Regions from separate parts of the Variovorax sp. F042 genome, predicted to be linked through region 2. Evidence: predicted binding sites of a transcription regulator. Region 2 holds the regulator's gene; the other holds the start of a gene.

Region 1 (7,919 bases), on a different contig from region 2:
CGCGTGCGCATCAACAGCGCCTGCCACCTGCTGATGCAGACCGATCACTACGTGACCGACATCTGCTACCAGGTGGGCTTCAACAACGTGGCGAACTTCAACCGGCGCTTCCTTGAAATCAAGGGCATGACGCCGAGCGAATTCCGCCGGCAGGCCGACACGCGCTTCGGCAGCGGCGTCTCTTCCTGAGCACGCAGCAGAAAACCAGGGGGCTCATCTTGTATCTGGGACTCGACCTCGGCACGTCCGAGCTCAAGGCGCTTTTGCTCGCCGACGACCACCGCATCGTGGGCGTGGCCCGCGCACCGCTCACGGTCGAACGGCCGCAACCGTTGTGGTCGGAGCAGGCGCCGCAGCAGTGGTGGCATGCGCTCGAGGAGGTAATGCGCACGCTCGGCAAGTCGCATCCCGAAGAGCTTGCGGCGGTGCGTGCGATCGGCCTGTCGGGCCAGATGCACGGCGCCACGCTGCTCGACGAAGCGGGCCAGGTGCTGCGCCCCGCGATTCTCTGGAACGACGGACGCAGTGGCGCGCAGTGCGAAGCGCTTGCGCGTGCCGTACCGCGGCTCGGCGAGATTGCGGGCAACCTCGCGATGCCGGGGTTCACGGCGCCCAAGCTGCTGTGGGTGCGCGAGCACGAGCCCGAAGTTTTCAGCCGCGTTGCGCGCGTGCTGCTGCCGAAGGACTGGCTGCGCTTCATGCTCAGCGGCGAGGCGGTCAGCGAGATGTCGGACGCGGCCGGCACGCTGTGGCTCGACGTGGGTGCGCGCGACTGGTCCGATGAATTGCTCGCTGCCACCGGGCTCACGCGTGCGCACATGCCGCGCCTGGTCGAGGGCAGCGAGGTGTCGGCGCAGCTCAAGCCCGAGCTTGCGGCGCGCTGGGGCATGGGTGGCGGTGGTGCGGTGCTGATTGCCGGCGGTGCTGGCGATAACGCGGCCAGCGCGGTCGGCATGGGGCTGGTCGAGCCGGGGCAGGGTTTTGTGTCGCTGGGCACGTCGGGCGTGGTGTTCGTGTCCACCGACCGCTTCTTGCCGAACCCGGCACAGGCGATGCACGCCTTCTGCCATGCGCTGCCGAAGCGCTGGCACCAGATGTCGGTGATGCTCTCGGCCGCGAGCGCGGTGAGTTGGGCGGCAAAGACCTTCCGGTTCGCCGACGAAGCCGCGCTGCTCGAAGCGGCGGCGTCCATCTCGCTGGCGCAGCGCGAGCGCTGCCCGCTGTTCCTGCCGTATCTCTCGGGCGAACGCTCGCCGCACAACAACCCTAATGCGCAGGGCGTGCTGTTCGGGTTGACGCATGCACACGGTCCGGCGGAAATCGCCTACGCCGTGGTCGAGGGCGTGAGCTTCGGGCTGCGCGATGGCTTCGACACCCTGCGGCTGCCGGCCGACATGCCGCTGCGCGAAGTGGCGCTGGTGGGCGGTGGTGCACGCAGCGTGTGGTGGGGCCAGTTGCTGGCCGACATCTTCCAGGTGCCGCTGACGCTCTATGCGGGCAGCGAGACGGGCGGGGCGTTGGGGGCAGCGCGGCTGGCGTGGCTGGCCGATGGAGGCGCGGTGGCCGAGGTGTGCAAGCTGCCGCCGGTGCAGCAGCAGTTGATTCCGTCGACCGAAGGAGCCGCTGTGCATAGCGCGCGCCACACACGCTTCCAGGTGCTCTATGCGGCGCTGCGAGACCAGTTTCAGTAACTGGCACAGGCAATAAAAAAGGGCCGCTTTCGCGGCCCTTCTTCTTTTGGTGAGCAGTGCTCAGCCGGGCATTACATGCCCATGCCGCCCATTCCGCCCATGCCGCCCATGTCGGGCATGCCGCCGCCGGCGCCAGACTCGTCCTTGGGCGCGTCAGCGACCATGGCTTCGGTCGTCAGCAGCAGCGAGGACACCGAAGCGGCGTTCTGCAGTGCGGTGCGGGTGACCTTCGTCGGGTCCAGGATGCCCAGCTCGAGCATGTCGCCGTACGTGTCGTTCGCAGCGTTGAAGCCGTAGTTGCCCTTGCCGGCCAGCACAGCGTTCACCACCACCGAGGCTTCGCCGCCGGCGTTGTTCACGATTTCGCGCAGGGGAGCTTCGATGGCCTTGAGCACCAGCTTGATGCCGGCTTCCTGGTCGGCGTTGTCGCCCTTGACCGACTCGCCCACGGCTTGCTTGGCACGCAGCAGAGCCACGCCGCCGCCAGCCACGACGCCTTCTTCCACTGCAGCGCGGGTAGCGTGCAGGGCGTCTTCGACGCGAGCCTTCTTTTCCTTCATTTCGACTTCGGTGGCAGCGCCAACCTTGATCACTGCAACGCCGCCGGCCAGCTTGGCCACGCGCTCTTGCAGCTTTTCACGGTCGTAGTCGCTCGTGGCTTCTTCGATCTGCACGCGCACTTGCTTCACGCGGGCTTCGATGTCGCCAGCGGCACCGGCGCCGTCGATGATGATCGTGTTTTCCTTGCCCACTTCGATGCGCTTGGCTTGGCCCAGGTCGGCCAGCGTCACCTTTTCGAGCGTCAGGCCCACTTCTTCAGCGATGACCTTGCCGCCCGTCAGGATGGCGATGTCTTCCAGCATGGCCTTGCGGCGGTCGCCGAAGCCAGGAGCCTTGACGGCCACGACCTTCAGGATGCCGCGGATCGTGTTCACGACCAGCGTAGCCAGGGCTTCGCCTTCGACTTCTTCGGCAATGATCAGCAGCGGACGGCCAGCCTTGGCGACTTGTTCCAGCGTGGGGAGCAGGTCACGGATGTTGCTGATCTTCTTGTCGAACAGCAGCACGAAGGGGTTGTCGAGCAGCGCCGATTGCTTCTCGGGGTTGTTGATGAAGTAGGGCGACAGGTAGCCGCGGTCGAACTGCATGCCTTCGACAACGTCGAGTTCGCTGTCCAGCGACTTGCCGTCTTCGACAGTGATCACGCCTTCCTTGCCGACCTTGTCCATCGCGTCAGCGATGAGCTTGCCGATGGTTTCGTCGCTGTTGGCCGAGATCGAGCCGACTTGAGCGATTTCCTTCGACGTGGTGGTGGGCTTGGAAGCCTTCTTCAGCTCGGCGACCAGGGCCGTGACAGCCTTGTCGATGCCGCGCTTCAGGTCCATCGGGTTCATGCCGGCAGCCACCAGCTTGAAACCTTCGCGAACGATGGCTTGTGCCAGCACGGTCGCGGTGGTGGTGCCGTCACCGGCGTTGTCCGAAGTCTTGGAAGCCACTTCCTTCACGAGCTGGGCGCCCATGTTCTGCAGCTTGTCCTTGAGTTCGATTTCCTTGGCGACCGACACACCGTCCTTGGTGACGGTGGGGGCGCCGAACGAGCGCTCGAGCACCACGTTGCGGCCCTTGGGGCCCAGGGTCACCTTGACTGCGTTGGCCAGGATGTTGACACCCTCGACCATGCGTGCGCGGGCTTCACCGCCGAAGACTACGTCTTTTGCTGCCATGTTTGTTTACTCCGAATGGGATGTTTGAATTACTTCTCGACGACCGCGAACAGGTCGTCTTCCTTCATGACGAGCAATTCGTCACCGCCGACCTTGACGGTCTGGCCGCTGTACTTGCCGAACAGGACGCGGTCGCCGACCTTGACGGTCAGTGCGGCCAGTTCGCCCTTGTCGTTGCGCTTGCCCGGGCCCACGGCCAGGACTTCACCCTGATCGGGCTTTTCAGCGGCTGCGTCGGGGATGACGATGCCGGAGGCGGTCTTGGTTTCGCTGTCAACACGCTTGACGATCACGCGATCGGCCAAAGGACGAAGTTTCATTGCATCTCCTGGATGTATGGATAAGAAACGGGTTTGTGGTCGGGTGCCGGACCGGAGGCCGGCAGCCCATCGACTGGAAGCGAGGGCTGTTAGCACTCATCAGCAGCGAGTGCTAATCATAAGGGCAATCGGTGGGCTTTCAAGTGACAGGGGCTGCCGCCGGTGCGTAACGGATCTCACGCCCGGCCCGCCAAGCCGCCGCCAGACACGCCCGCCGCATCCGCCCGGCGGCCCATCAGGAAGTCCACGAAGGTGCGCACGCGCAGCGGCGCGAACCGCAACTTGGGATACAGCAGGTTGTAGGGCCGGGACCGGCCGCCGAAGGGCTTGAGCACTTCGACCAGCCGTCCCTGGCGCAAGTCTTCCTCGACCACGAAGCGATAGGCCTGGAAGATGCCCGCGCCATGCCGGGCCAGCGTAACGCCGGCCAGGACGTCGTCCGAGCAGGCGTAGCCGCCGGAGGTGAGCATTTCGATGTCCTGGCCGTCCTGACGGCACAGCCAGGGGATGGTGCGGCCGCTGCTGGGCAGCTCGAACTGGATGCATTCGTGGGTCTGCAGGTCGTCCAGGGTCCGGGGTTCCCCGTGCCGGCGCAGGTAGTCCGGGGCTGCGACGAGCACGAGTTCGGCGTCCTCGAGATGGCGAGCAACCAGGGTCGAGTCGGCTGGCGCGCGCACACGCACGGCAAGGTCGTACCCCTCCGCGGCGAAGTCGATGTTGCGGTTGCTGACGTGAACCTCGACCCGGATGTCCGGGTAGCGCGCCCTGAACTCCGGCAGCAGCGGCAGCAGCCGGTAGTGCCCGTAGGTGGTGGGAACGCTGATCCGCAGCAGGCCGCTTGGCGTGATCTGCTGGCCGCTGACCTGGCGTTCGGCCTCCACCAGCTGGTTGAGCGCCTGGCGGCATTGCTCGTAATAGGCCTGGCCCGCCTCGCTCAGCCGTATCTGCCGTGTCGTGCGCAGGAAGAGGCGCACGCCGAGGCGTTCTTCCAGCCTGCCCACCGTCCTGCTTACGGCGGCGGGCGTCACGCCCGCAACGGCGGCCGCGGCGGTGAACCCCTCTTGCTCGGCTGCAAGACAGAAAAGCTCCAGGCTTCCCAGCAGCAGGTCGTCGAACTGGCGATTCATGATTGATTACATAAAGTAAAGACTAAAGATGCTTCGATCATCTTTATCAACTTGAAGGTCGTCAATACAGTTGATCCCAGAGGCGAGAGCCTCCATGAACCTGAACCAACTGCCTCCGCTTTGACCACCCGAAAGGAAACCATCATGAAGACCCAACCCAAGACGATCGTGATCACCGGCGCCTCGAGCGGCATCGGCCTGGCCCTGGCCGGCGCGTACCTGCAGCGCGGCGACAACGTCGTCGGCAACGCCCGCAGCGCCGAACGCCTGCAACAGGCATCCGTGTCGCTCGGTTCGCCCGACAACTTCCTGGGCGTTGCCGGCGACGTCGCCGACCCCGTCGTCGGCGATCTGCTGGTGCGGCGTGCCATCGAGCGCTTCGGGCACGTGGACGTGCTCGTCAACAACGCCGGATTCTTCAACGCCAAGCAGTTCATCCAGTACACGCCGGACGAGCTGGAAGCCCTGGTGAGCACCAACCTGAAGGGTTTCGTCTATCCGTCGCAGGCGGCAGTCCGCCACATGGTCGAGCGCAAGGCGGGCCACATCATCAGCATCACGGCAAGCCTTGCCTCGCAGCCCAACCAGGCCGTGCCGGCCGTGCTGCCGCTGCTGATCAAGGGCGGCATCAACCAGGCGACGAAGGCGCTGGCGCTGGAACTGGCGCCGCACAACATCCAGGTGACGGCGGTGGCGCCGGGCATCGTCGACACGCCGATGTACACGAAGGAAATGCACGGCTTCCTCAACACGCTGCAGCCGGCAGGCCGCATCGGCACGGTGCAGGAAATCGTCGACGCGGTTCTCTACCTGAGCGACGCCAGCTTCACGACCGGCATCGTGCTGCCCGTGGACGGCGGCATGGGCACCGGCAAGTGGTGAGCAAAGCATCGACAACGAACCCCGGAGAACGCCATGCCCTACATCCGCATCGAAATCACCCGCGAAGGCACCACGCTCGACCAGAAGAAGCAGCTGATCGCCGAGGCCACCGAGATGATGGTGCGCGTCCTGAACAAGGATCCTGCCTCGACCTTTGTCGTGATCGACGAATACGACACCGACAACTGGGGCCAGCACGGCCGCACGATCACCGAGGTGCGCCGCGAGCAGACGCTTGCTGCTACTGCACCGCCGCGTCCATCCAGAACTTGAGCTGCGGGTTCTTGAGCCGACCCTTCTTGTCGTAGTACTTGCCCAGCCATTCCTCCGGCGTGCTTTTGAGTTCCAGCGCGTCCTTCTGGCCGCCAAGCTGCTTGAACCAGAAGCGGGAGGAGAAGTGGTCGTAGACGTCCAGGATGCGGGTCGCATAGGCCATCGCGAGCTTCTTGTTGCCACGCACAATCAGCAGGTTCTCGTCGTTGTCGAACGATGCCTTGTGCCCCAGGTTGTGGCTGCCGGTGGCAACGACGCAGTCGTCGTCGAAGGGGTCGATCACCACGACCTTGTCGTGAATGATCGCGAAGCCGGCATTGAGGATTTCCTTCTTCCAGCCATCGGGCACCTTGAAGTCGAACGCCTCGGCTCCGAAAACACGCGGGTCCTGGAGCACGGGCGGTTTCTTCTCGCCCTTCTTCCTGGCGGGCGGAGTCATGCCCTTGAGCTCGTAATAGAAGCCTTCCGAGGCCGACTTGTTCGTCACGCATCCGCGCACGAACAGCTTCTTGTTCCTGCTCGCGGCCTGGGCTGTCCAGTTCGCGATGCTCGGGCTACCCGGATAGAAGGCGAGAAAGAGCACGGAGTGGCTGGCGCCCGCGATCAGCTGGGCAAGGTCCTCCATGTCCGGCGGGCGCTTCTCGGTTGCCGGGTTCTTTCCACGCGCCTTCGGCGTGTTAGGCGAAAACCAGCTGTGAACCGCCGCTCCATCGTCCAGTGTCAGCGCCGAGCCCTTCGACGTCCACTTGCGAAGCGCGGCGCCCTGCAAGGCTTTCGGATCGTCCGCGGCCTCGTCGGTGTCCTTGGCGAGCTCTTTCCAGTACGCCAGATAGCGCTTGGCGAGCGCATCGTTGTCGATGACGATGGAATTGTTGGTCTGGGTGCACAGGCCGGTGGCCGTCCAGTTGGTGGAGCCGGTGAACACCGCCTTCGGCTTGCCCTTGGAGTCGACGTAGACCAGGAACTTGTTATGGGCGATATGGCCGTTGGGCATGATGCGGTTGTGAATCTCCGCAGCGGTGCCGGTCAGGGTTTCGCGCGCTTGCTCGTTGCCATCGACCTTCACGGTCTTGATCTTGGTCTTGCCGGTCTTGGGGTTGGTCACCTTCACCGGTTTGCCGTCTTCGCCCAGCACTTCCTCGTCTTCCTTGGAGTCGCCCAGGACGATGTGGAGGCGTTCGCCCAGCCCTGCGAGCCAGCCGATCAGCTGCGGGTCCTTGAGTTCGTAGAGCGCCGCGTAGATCTTGCCCTTGCCGTCGGCGCGCGCAAGAAACTCCTGGATGGCCTCGATCATGTCGCCCGAGAGGCTCTCGCGGAGCTTGCTCTTGTCGCCGGGGTCCGAGACCTTCTCGATCAGCGAGTCCTTCATGTCCTTGGAGCCGAGCGCGCGCGCGACGCGCTGCGTGGAGATCAATCCGCGGTTGAAGTAGACGCTCAGCTTGTCGTCGATCACCGGGGTGATCTCCACCTCGTTGGTCAGCAGGATCGGCAGCTTCGCCATGGGCTGGAGCTTTCCCGGGGCGCCCTCCAGCGGCACGATCTTGTAGCGGAAGATCCTGTTCTTGTTCTTCTCGGCTTCGAGACGCGCGTAAGGATCTTTCCAGTAGAACTTCTGGATCGGAAGTTCCTCGGTGGTCCATTTCTTGGGTGTGATGCCCTTGAACCTCGCCTGGCCTGGCAGGGGCGTCTCACGGCCGTGCTGGTCGATGCGGTAGACCGCGAATCCCATGCAGCCATCCGGCTTCTTGCCGTAGCTCCACGCGACCATGATCACCTCGTTGTTGGCGAAAGCCACGGCGTTCTGCATGAGTCCCCTCCACGTTCCGGTAGCGGCCGATTGGATGTCGACTTCGAGAGTGCGCTGGCCACGGCCGCCTCCCGCGCGGGAGTATCGCGGGATCG
Region 2 (7,919 bases):
AGCTGCAGGCCGCGGCGACTGTCGGCGAGCTGCGTGCGGCCTGAAGCTTCCGCCTCCACGGCGGTTGCTGGCTTGCAATTGCCCCCGGATTTCGCAGCGCAGATCGTGAGCTGGCAGCGCAGCCACGGGCGCAGCCAGCTGCCTTGGCAGAACACCCGCGACCCGTACCGCGTGTGGCTGTCGGAGGTGATGCTCCAGCAGACGCAGGTGACGACGGTGCTCGGCTACTTCGCGCGTTTTCTCGAACGCTTTCCCGACGTGAAGGCGCTGGCCGCCGGCACCGAGGACGAGGTCTTCGGGCTCTGGAGCGGGCTGGGCTACTACAGCCGCGCGCGCAACATGCATCGCTGCGCGCAGGAAGTCGTCGCGCGCTTCGGCGGCGAGTTTCCGCGCACGGCCGCCGAACTCGTCACCTTGCCCGGCATCGGCCGATCGACCTCGGCCGCCATTGCCGCCTTCTGCTTCGGCGAGCGCGTGGCGATCCTCGACGGCAACGTGAAGCGCGTGCTGACGCGCGTGCTTGGCTTTGCGGGCGACATGTCTTCGGCGGCGCAGGAGCGTGCGCTGTGGGACCTGGCAACGCAATTGCTGCCGCCAGCAGAGCAGAAAGAAGCCATCGCGAGCTACACGCAAGGCGTGATGGACCTGGGCGCCACGGTGTGCCTGCCGCGCAAGCCGAGCTGCATGATCTGCCCGGTCAACAAGACCTGCGCGGCCCTGCGGGAAGGCGCGCCGGAGCGCTACCCCGTCAAGACCCGCAAGCTCAAGCGCAGTGCACAGTCGCTCTGGGTGCTGCTGGCGCGCGATGCGCAAGGCCGCGTGTGGCTGGAGAAGCGGCCGTCCAAGGGCATCTGGGCCGGGCTCTATTGCCTGCCCGTGTTCGACAGCCGCGAAGATCTTCTGGCTGCACTGCCGACGGCCGCGCGACGCGGCGTGCAGGACCTGCCGGCCTTCGTGCATGTGCTGACCCACAAGGACCTGCATCTGCATCCGGTGCAGCTTCAGGGCGGCCAGCCGCAAGGCGATGGCGCGCGATGGGTCGAGGCCGAGGAGTGGGGCCGCTTGGGCCTGCCGGCGCCGATGCGCAAGCTGCTGGAAGGTAGCGAGGCTTAATCAGCCGATCTTTAGTCGGCGGATCAGTCCAGTCAGGCCGCGTCGAGTTCGCGGTGCCGCTTGAGCGCACCCCAGCGCGCACCGAACGAGCGCGCCAGCTGCTCGACCAGGAACACCGAACGGTGCTGCCCGCCCGTGCACCCGATGGCCACCGTCACATAGCTGCGATGGTCGCGCGCCAGTGCATCGAGCCAATGCGTGAGGAACTGTTCGATGTCGTTGTACATGCGCGCTACGTCGTCGTGCTCGCGCAGCCATTCGATCACCGGCTCGTCGCGGCCCGTGAGCGGGCGCAGCGCGGGCACGTAGTGCGGGTTGGGCAGCATGCGCACGTCGAACACGTAGTCCGCATCGAGCGGCACGCCGCGCTTGAAGGCGAACGATTCGAACACCAGCGTCAGCGCGCTTTGCGGCGCGGAGATCAGCGACTTGATGTAGCTCTGCAGCTGCGCCGGCCGGATCAGGCTCGTGTCGATCACGTCCGCGCCGTCGCGCAGGTCGGCCAGCAATTCGCGTTCGAGCTCGATGGCCTGCATCAGCACGCGGTGCTGCTCGGGCACGTCGGTGCGGCCTTCCTGGCGCGAGAGTGGATGGCGGCGGCGGGTTTCCGAGTAGCGGCGCAGCAGGGCGTCGGTGGTCGCGTCGAGGAACAGCGAACGCAGCGAGATCTCGCCGTCGCGCCGCAGCGCTTCGAGCTGCTGTGGAACGATTGGTAGCGAGACGCCGCTGCGCACGTCCATGGCAATGGCCACGCGCGGCGTCTGCTGTTCGTGCTGCAAGGCGATGAAGGATGTCAGCAGTTCGGGCGGCAGGTTGTCGACGCAGTAGTAGCCAGCGTCTTCCAGCGCATGCAGGGCCACCGACTTGCCGGAGCCCGACATGCCCGTGATGAGCACGAGGTCGAGGTTCATGGCGCGGTCACCGAGGTCTTGTGGCCGAGCATTTCGCGTGCGTGCGCGAGCGAGGTTTGCGAGACCTTCTCACCGCCCAGCATGCGGGCGATTTCCTTGGCGCGGTTGTCATCGTCGAGGCGCGACACGCCGCTCTCGGTGCGCGGGCCGTCCTTGCCGGCTGCTGCCGTCTGGCGCTTGGCCACAACGAGGTGATGGTCGGCACAGGCGGCCACCTGGGGCAGGTGGGTCACGGCGAGAACCTGGCGGTCGCGGCCGAGCTGCTTCATGAGGCGGCCGACGGTCTCGGCGACCGCACCGCCGACGCCGGCATCGACCTCGTCGAAGATCAGCGTCTGCGCCGCGCCGAGCTGGCTGGTGGTGACGGCGATGGCCAGCGCAATGCGCGACAGTTCGCCGCCCGAGGCCACCTTGCCGATGGCGCGCGGCGTGCTGCCGGTGTGGCCGGCCACGAGAAAGGCCACGTCTTCGAGGCCGGCACGGCTGGGCTGCGCCAGCGGCTGCAGTTCGACGTCGAAGCGTCCGCCCTGCATGCCGAGACCCTGCATCGCATCGGTGACGGCTTGAGCGAGGCGCGGCGCAGCTTGCTTGCGGACCTTGCCGAGCGCCTTGGCTTCCTTCATGTAGGCCTGCTGTGCGTTCTGTTCTGCGCGCTCAAGCCCTTCGAGATCGCTTTGCGCATCCAGCGCCTGCAGTTCGGCCTGCCAGCCGGCGAGCAGCGCCGGCAGTTCGGCGGGCGGGCGCTTGTAGCGGCGCGCGAGCGACATCCACAGGCCCATGCGCTCGTCCAGCTCGGCCAGGGTTTGCGGATCGGTGTCGGCATCGCGCAGGTAGCCGTGCAGCGTGTGGGCAGCGTCGGAGGCCTGGGCCACGCATGAGGCGAGCACTTCGCCCAGCGCGCGGAACTCGGGCTCGATGTGCTCGCAGTTCTGCAGCAGCGTGAGCGCGCGCGTAAGCGCGGGGAGGGCGCCGTTGTCGTCGTCTTCCAGTGCCTGGCTGGCACCCTGGGCCGCGTCGATCAGGGCCTGCGCGTTGGAGATGCGCGAGTGGTTGGTCGACAGCTCTTCCCACTCGTCGACGCCCGGTGCGAGCTTGGCGACTTCGGAAATCTGCCATTGCAGCCGCTCGCGTTCGCGCTGCAGCGAGTCCTGCGCCGAGCGCGCGTGTTCGAGTGCGGAAAGTGCCTGCCGCCAGCTTTGCCACGCGGCGTCGAGCGCATCGGTGCGCACGCCTGCGTAGGCGTCGAGCAGGCCGCGCACTGCCTCAGGCCGCGTCAGGCTTTGCCAGGCGTGCTGGCCGTGGATGTCGAGCAGGCGGTCGCCGAGCTCGCGCAACTGCGTGGCCGTGGCTGGGCTGCCGTTGATCCAGCCGCGGCTGCGGCCCTGCAGGTCGACGGTGCGGCGCAGCAGCAGCGCGTCGCCGGCTTCGAAGCCGCCTTCGTCGAGCCAGGTGTCCAGGGCGGGGTCGGCGTCGAATTCGGCACTCACGTCGAGCCGTTCGGCCCCTTCGCGCACCGCGCCAGCGTCGGCGCGGTTGCCCAGCGCCAGTTGCAGCGCGTCGATCAGGATGGATTTGCCCGCGCCGGTTTCGCCGGTCAATACCGTGAAGCCGCCGGACAGGTCGAGTTCGAGTGATCGCACGATCACGAAGTCGCGCAGTGCGATGCGTCGCAGCGCCATTTCAGGAGCCCCCTTCGTTCCAGTGAAGTTTCTTGCGCAAGGTGTCGAAATAGCTCCAGCCGCGCGGGTGCAAAAAGCGCACGCGGAAATCGGAGCGGCGCACCACCACGCGGTCGCCGATTGCGAGCGAGGCCAGCGACTGCATGTCGAAATTGGCGCTGGCGTCACGCCCGCCCACCAGCTCGATCACGATCTCGTCGGCGTCGGGCAGCAGCACGGGGCGGTTCGACAGCGTGTGCGGTGCGATCGGTACCAGCACCCAGCCCGGCACGGCCGGATGCAGCAGCGGCCCACCGGCCGACAGTGCGTAGGCCGTCGAGCCTGTGGGCGTGGCGATGATCAGGCCGTCGGCGCGCTGGTTGGCCACGAAATGGCGGCCCACCGATACGCGCAACTCGACCATGCCGGAGGTGGCGCCGCGGTTGACGACCACGTCGTTCATGGCGAGCGCGTCGAACACCGAGGCGCCGTCGCGCACGACCTGTGCGTGCATCAGGCTGCGGTGGTCTTCCTCGTACTCGCCGGCCAGCATCGGGATCAGCGTGGCCTGGTAGTTGTCGAGCGGAATGTCGGTGATGAAGCCGAGCCGGCCGCGGTTGATGCCGATCAGCGGGATGCCATAGCTGGCGAGCTGCCGGCCGATGCCGAGCATGGTGCCGTCGCCGCCGACTACCAGGCCGAGGTCGCAGCGCTGGCCGATTTCCTCGACGCTCAGGGCTTCGTAGCGTGGATGGGCAGGGGCGCCGTCATCGTCTTCCTCGCAGGTCGAGCGCTCGACGAACACCGTGCAGCCTTGCGATTCGAGGAAGGCGCCAATGCCTTCCATGACGCCGTCGCGCGAGTCCGCCTGCGCCCGGGCGCCGGAAGCCTGGTATTTGCCGATCAGGGCGACGTGACGAAAGCGAGAGGTCATATCTCACAAATTACAACACTAAAATCTTGCAATGCTGGACGACCGTGCCAAGTTGCTGCTCAAGACGCTCGTCGAGCGCTACATCGCCGACGGGCAACCCGTCGGCTCGCGCACGCTGTCGCGTTCCTCGGGGCTCGATCTGTCGCCAGCGACCATCCGCAACGTCATGTCCGACCTCGAGGCGCTGGGGCTGATCGCCAGCCCGCACACCTCGGCCGGCCGCATTCCGACGCACCGTGGATACCGCCTCTTCGTCGACACCATGCTGACCGCGCAGCGCGAACAGATGAGCACGCCGAGCCTCGCGCCCGACCAGCCGCAGAAAGTGATCGCCAATGCGGCGCATCTGTTGTCGAACCTGTCGCAGTTCGTTGGCGTGGTGATGGCGCCGCGGCGCGCTTCGGTGTTCAAGCAGATCGAGTTCCTGAAGCTCTCTGACCGGCGCCTGCTGGTGATCATCGTCTCGCCCGATGGCGACGTGCAGAACAGGGTGATCTTTCCGGAGGCCGACTATTCGCAGTCGCAGCTGGTCGAGGCCTCGAACTACATCAATGCGCACTATGCGGGCCTGACTATCGAGCAGGTGCGCGATCGTCTCCAGTCCGAGGTCGAAAAGCTGCGTGGCGAGATCGCTGCGCTGATGCAGGCCGCGGTGCAGGTCAGTTCCGAAGTGCTGAACGAGGCGCAGGAAGACGACGTCGTGATCTCCGGTGAGCGCAACCTGCTGGCGGTGAGCGATTTCTCCAGCGACATGGGGCAGTTGCGCCGTGCCTTCGAACTCTTCGAGCAGAAGGCCCAGTTGATGCGCCTGCTCGACGTGTCGAGCAAGGCCGAAGGGGTGCGCATCTTCATTGGCGGCGAAAGCCAGGTGGTGCCCTTCGAAGAACTCTCCATCGTCAGCGCCAACTACGAGGTCGATGGACAGGTCGTGGGTACGCTGGGCGTGATCGGGCCGACGCGCATGCCCTACGAGCGCATGATCCAGATCGTCGACATCACGTCGCGCCTGGTGAGCAATGCGCTGAGCCATCGCAAGTAGGCGCCGCAGCGCGAATAGAATCGTGCCGCGTGGGCCGTTAGCTCAGTTGGTTAGAGCAGCGGACTCATAATCCGTTGGTCGAGTGTTCAAGCCACTCACGGCCTACCACCCGCAAGCCGCATGGGCATTGAACAAGGCGCTATTTAATCGATAGCGCCTTTTCTTTTTCTCACTACTTTGGTGAGGCCATGTAGCCGCCATGTAGCCGCCGGTACACGGTTTTGCGCCGTAGCGCGTTTGCCGGACGACACTAGGCGCCGGACAATCGATCTCTCAACAAAGAGGGGTCGGCATGCTTACAGGTCTCGGGCGATTCAGCGCGGTGGTGTGGGCCTTCGTCGGCCTACTGGTGTTGTGGCTGCTGACCGGAGCGGCGTTCAGCGGCCCGGCGCTATCTGCTGGGGAAACATCCAAGGCGTGGGCGTTGATCGCGGTGGCGCTGGGTATCTGCTACCTCATGCACCGGGCTACCTGCTGGTTGTTCGGCGCCGCCGCACGCAAGCCGCGCAAGTTGAGCCACTGAGGTGCCCCATGGCAAAGCAGAAGAAATCGAGCAACGACCTTGCTGCAATCATTGCGGAACGCGTCGGAGACATGAAGGGCGGACGCGTGGGGATTCCTTTACCGGTGGAGGCGCACCCAATCGACGCTGAGGGGCGCTCATGGGATACCGCGGAGCCTGCGCCGTCGCCAGCAATCCGCAGCATCATCGACGCCGTGCGGGACGAATACGACCTTGGTCCGTGAAAACTGAGCTGATGCTCCTGTTACTGGTCAATAGACCGGTGCTGCGTCTTCATGAGGTCGCCAACTTGCTGAGCCTCGACCCCAGGTCGCTGCAGAACAAGATCTATCGCCGTGAATTACCGTTCCCGATGTTCAAGATGCTGGAGTCTGGCGGCTGGGTTGCGCACGTATCTGATGTTGCTGCGTACATTGATGCGCAAAAGCGGGACGCTGAGGAAACCTTGGCTCGCTTGGGGATGCGGTGTGAGTCTTCCTAAAGAGTTGAGGTGACCCTTGTATTACGAAATCACTGGCATGAACACGCGTATCCTCGGCGCGGTGCACGTCTTCCCATCAGGCACAACGTCGATGCCTTGGTGGGTCCTTGATGCGTTCAACGGCTCAGAATTGATTGAGATGGAGCACGACCACGCGGAACTGGATGCTTGCCGCTTCGAAGCCGATGCCAAGACTCTGAAGCCTTGGGCCCTACTGTTTGACAAGATGCGGCAGGCCTTGTCACAGGCGGCTATTCAGCCTGGCGTGGAACAGATATTTGCCAGCGCGCTCCGGGAAGCCGACCGGCCTCCGATGACCTACATCGAGACTGGACGGGCCGTATCCGAACTGTTTGATTCGGTGCCTGCCCGTGATCTGGCAACAGCAGAAGCGGCGATGCACCAGTTTGCGCCTGTAGCAGCCGAACAGATTGCTGCGCTGCACTCGGCGTGGGAGGCGTGCGACTATGTGGCGCTTTTGCAGCTCCAAAAAGCAAGTCCCTTGGCATCTGTGCCATCTCTACGGCACGCGTTTTTCACCGCCCGCAACGAAAACTGGGCGAATACCATTGCTGCCCGCGGAGCCTCTAGGAAGAGACAGTTGCTTGTCGTCGGTGCTCACCATTTGGTGGGGCCGGGCAATCTATTGGATCGTTTGGCTAAGAAAGGAAAGGCTGCGGCGCCATTGACGAATTAGCGGGAGGGTCGCCAACACGTTTCCACCGTTCAAGCAAGGCAGCCGCCTCCCAATCCACGAAACCAATCATGCTTCAGACCGCTCAACGTAAACGCAAGGCCGGTATTGAGCGGGAAATCATTTCTCGGGCAGGGGTTGTCACGGGTTGGGGTTTCGAATTGCACGCTTGGGCTGCAGAAGATGGTGCGTTGGATAAACGAAATCGCCTCGATAGCCGTTACCTCCACTTGACTGGAGCATTCACCGAAGCGGTTGGTGGTGTTAGAGATTTCGCGATCATGATTTCTAGCGCCGACGTCGCAAGTGCCGGGAGAGCTGAAATTCCTTCTGTCGGTGTATTCCTCCGTTCGAAGCCCGTATTGGAAGCGGTTGTCACAGTGTCGGCGAGTGACTTTCAAGTTTTTGCGACGTTTGCCGCCGCGGAAAAAATCTCCGTGGTAGACCTGACGTTCCAAAAGCTGCGGTACGGCAGCGGTCTCATCTCATCTGCCCTCTTCACCACAAACAAGGTGAGCGACTGACCTTGAGAGCCACGCCGTAGCTGATCGCTGCCCTCGGAGCCC

What was found. Region 2 encodes HrcA, which represses chaperone genes, less so after heat shock. Its sites were predicted from a motif close to TTAGCACTCNNNNNNNNNGAGTGCTAA; they were not measured.
Region 1: ACZYSP_RS12040 (co-chaperone GroES) is a predicted target of HrcA. The motif match lies at 3,825-3,851, and genes of this name have one in related genera.

What each region holds. Positions count from the first base shown of each region.
Region 1 is NZ_JBVASX010000002.1:751,219-759,137, reverse strand. It holds gene ACZYSP_RS12055 (AraC family transcriptional regulator) at 1-189, shown strand, start outside; gene xylB (xylulokinase) at 219-1,691, shown strand; gene groL (chaperonin GroEL) at 1,763-3,415, opposite strand; gene ACZYSP_RS12040 (co-chaperone GroES) at 3,445-3,735, opposite strand; gene ACZYSP_RS12035 (LysR family transcriptional regulator) at 3,912-4,862, opposite strand; gene ACZYSP_RS12030 (SDR family NAD(P)-dependent oxidoreductase) at 5,007-5,744, shown strand; gene ACZYSP_RS12025 (tautomerase family protein) at 5,778-6,017, shown strand; gene ACZYSP_RS12020 (phospholipase D-like domain-containing protein) at 5,986-7,824, opposite strand.
Region 2 is NZ_JBVASX010000017.1:40,256-48,174, forward strand. It holds gene ACZYSP_RS31690 (dynamin family protein) at 1-44, shown strand, start outside; gene mutY (A/G-specific adenine glycosylase) at 79-1,113, shown strand; gene rapZ (RNase adapter RapZ) at 1,146-2,024, opposite strand; gene recN (DNA repair protein RecN) at 2,021-3,703, opposite strand; gene ACZYSP_RS31710 (NAD kinase) at 3,705-4,616, opposite strand; gene hrcA (heat-inducible transcriptional repressor HrcA) at 4,648-5,655, shown strand; tRNA gene ACZYSP_RS31720 (tRNA-Ile) at 5,687-5,763, shown strand; gene ACZYSP_RS31725 (hypothetical protein) at 5,948-6,178, shown strand; gene ACZYSP_RS31730 (hypothetical protein) at 6,187-6,402, shown strand; gene ACZYSP_RS31735 (pyocin activator PrtN family protein) at 6,399-6,659, shown strand; gene ACZYSP_RS31740 (TraB/GumN family protein) at 6,697-7,356, shown strand; gene ACZYSP_RS31745 (hypothetical protein) at 7,425-7,877, shown strand.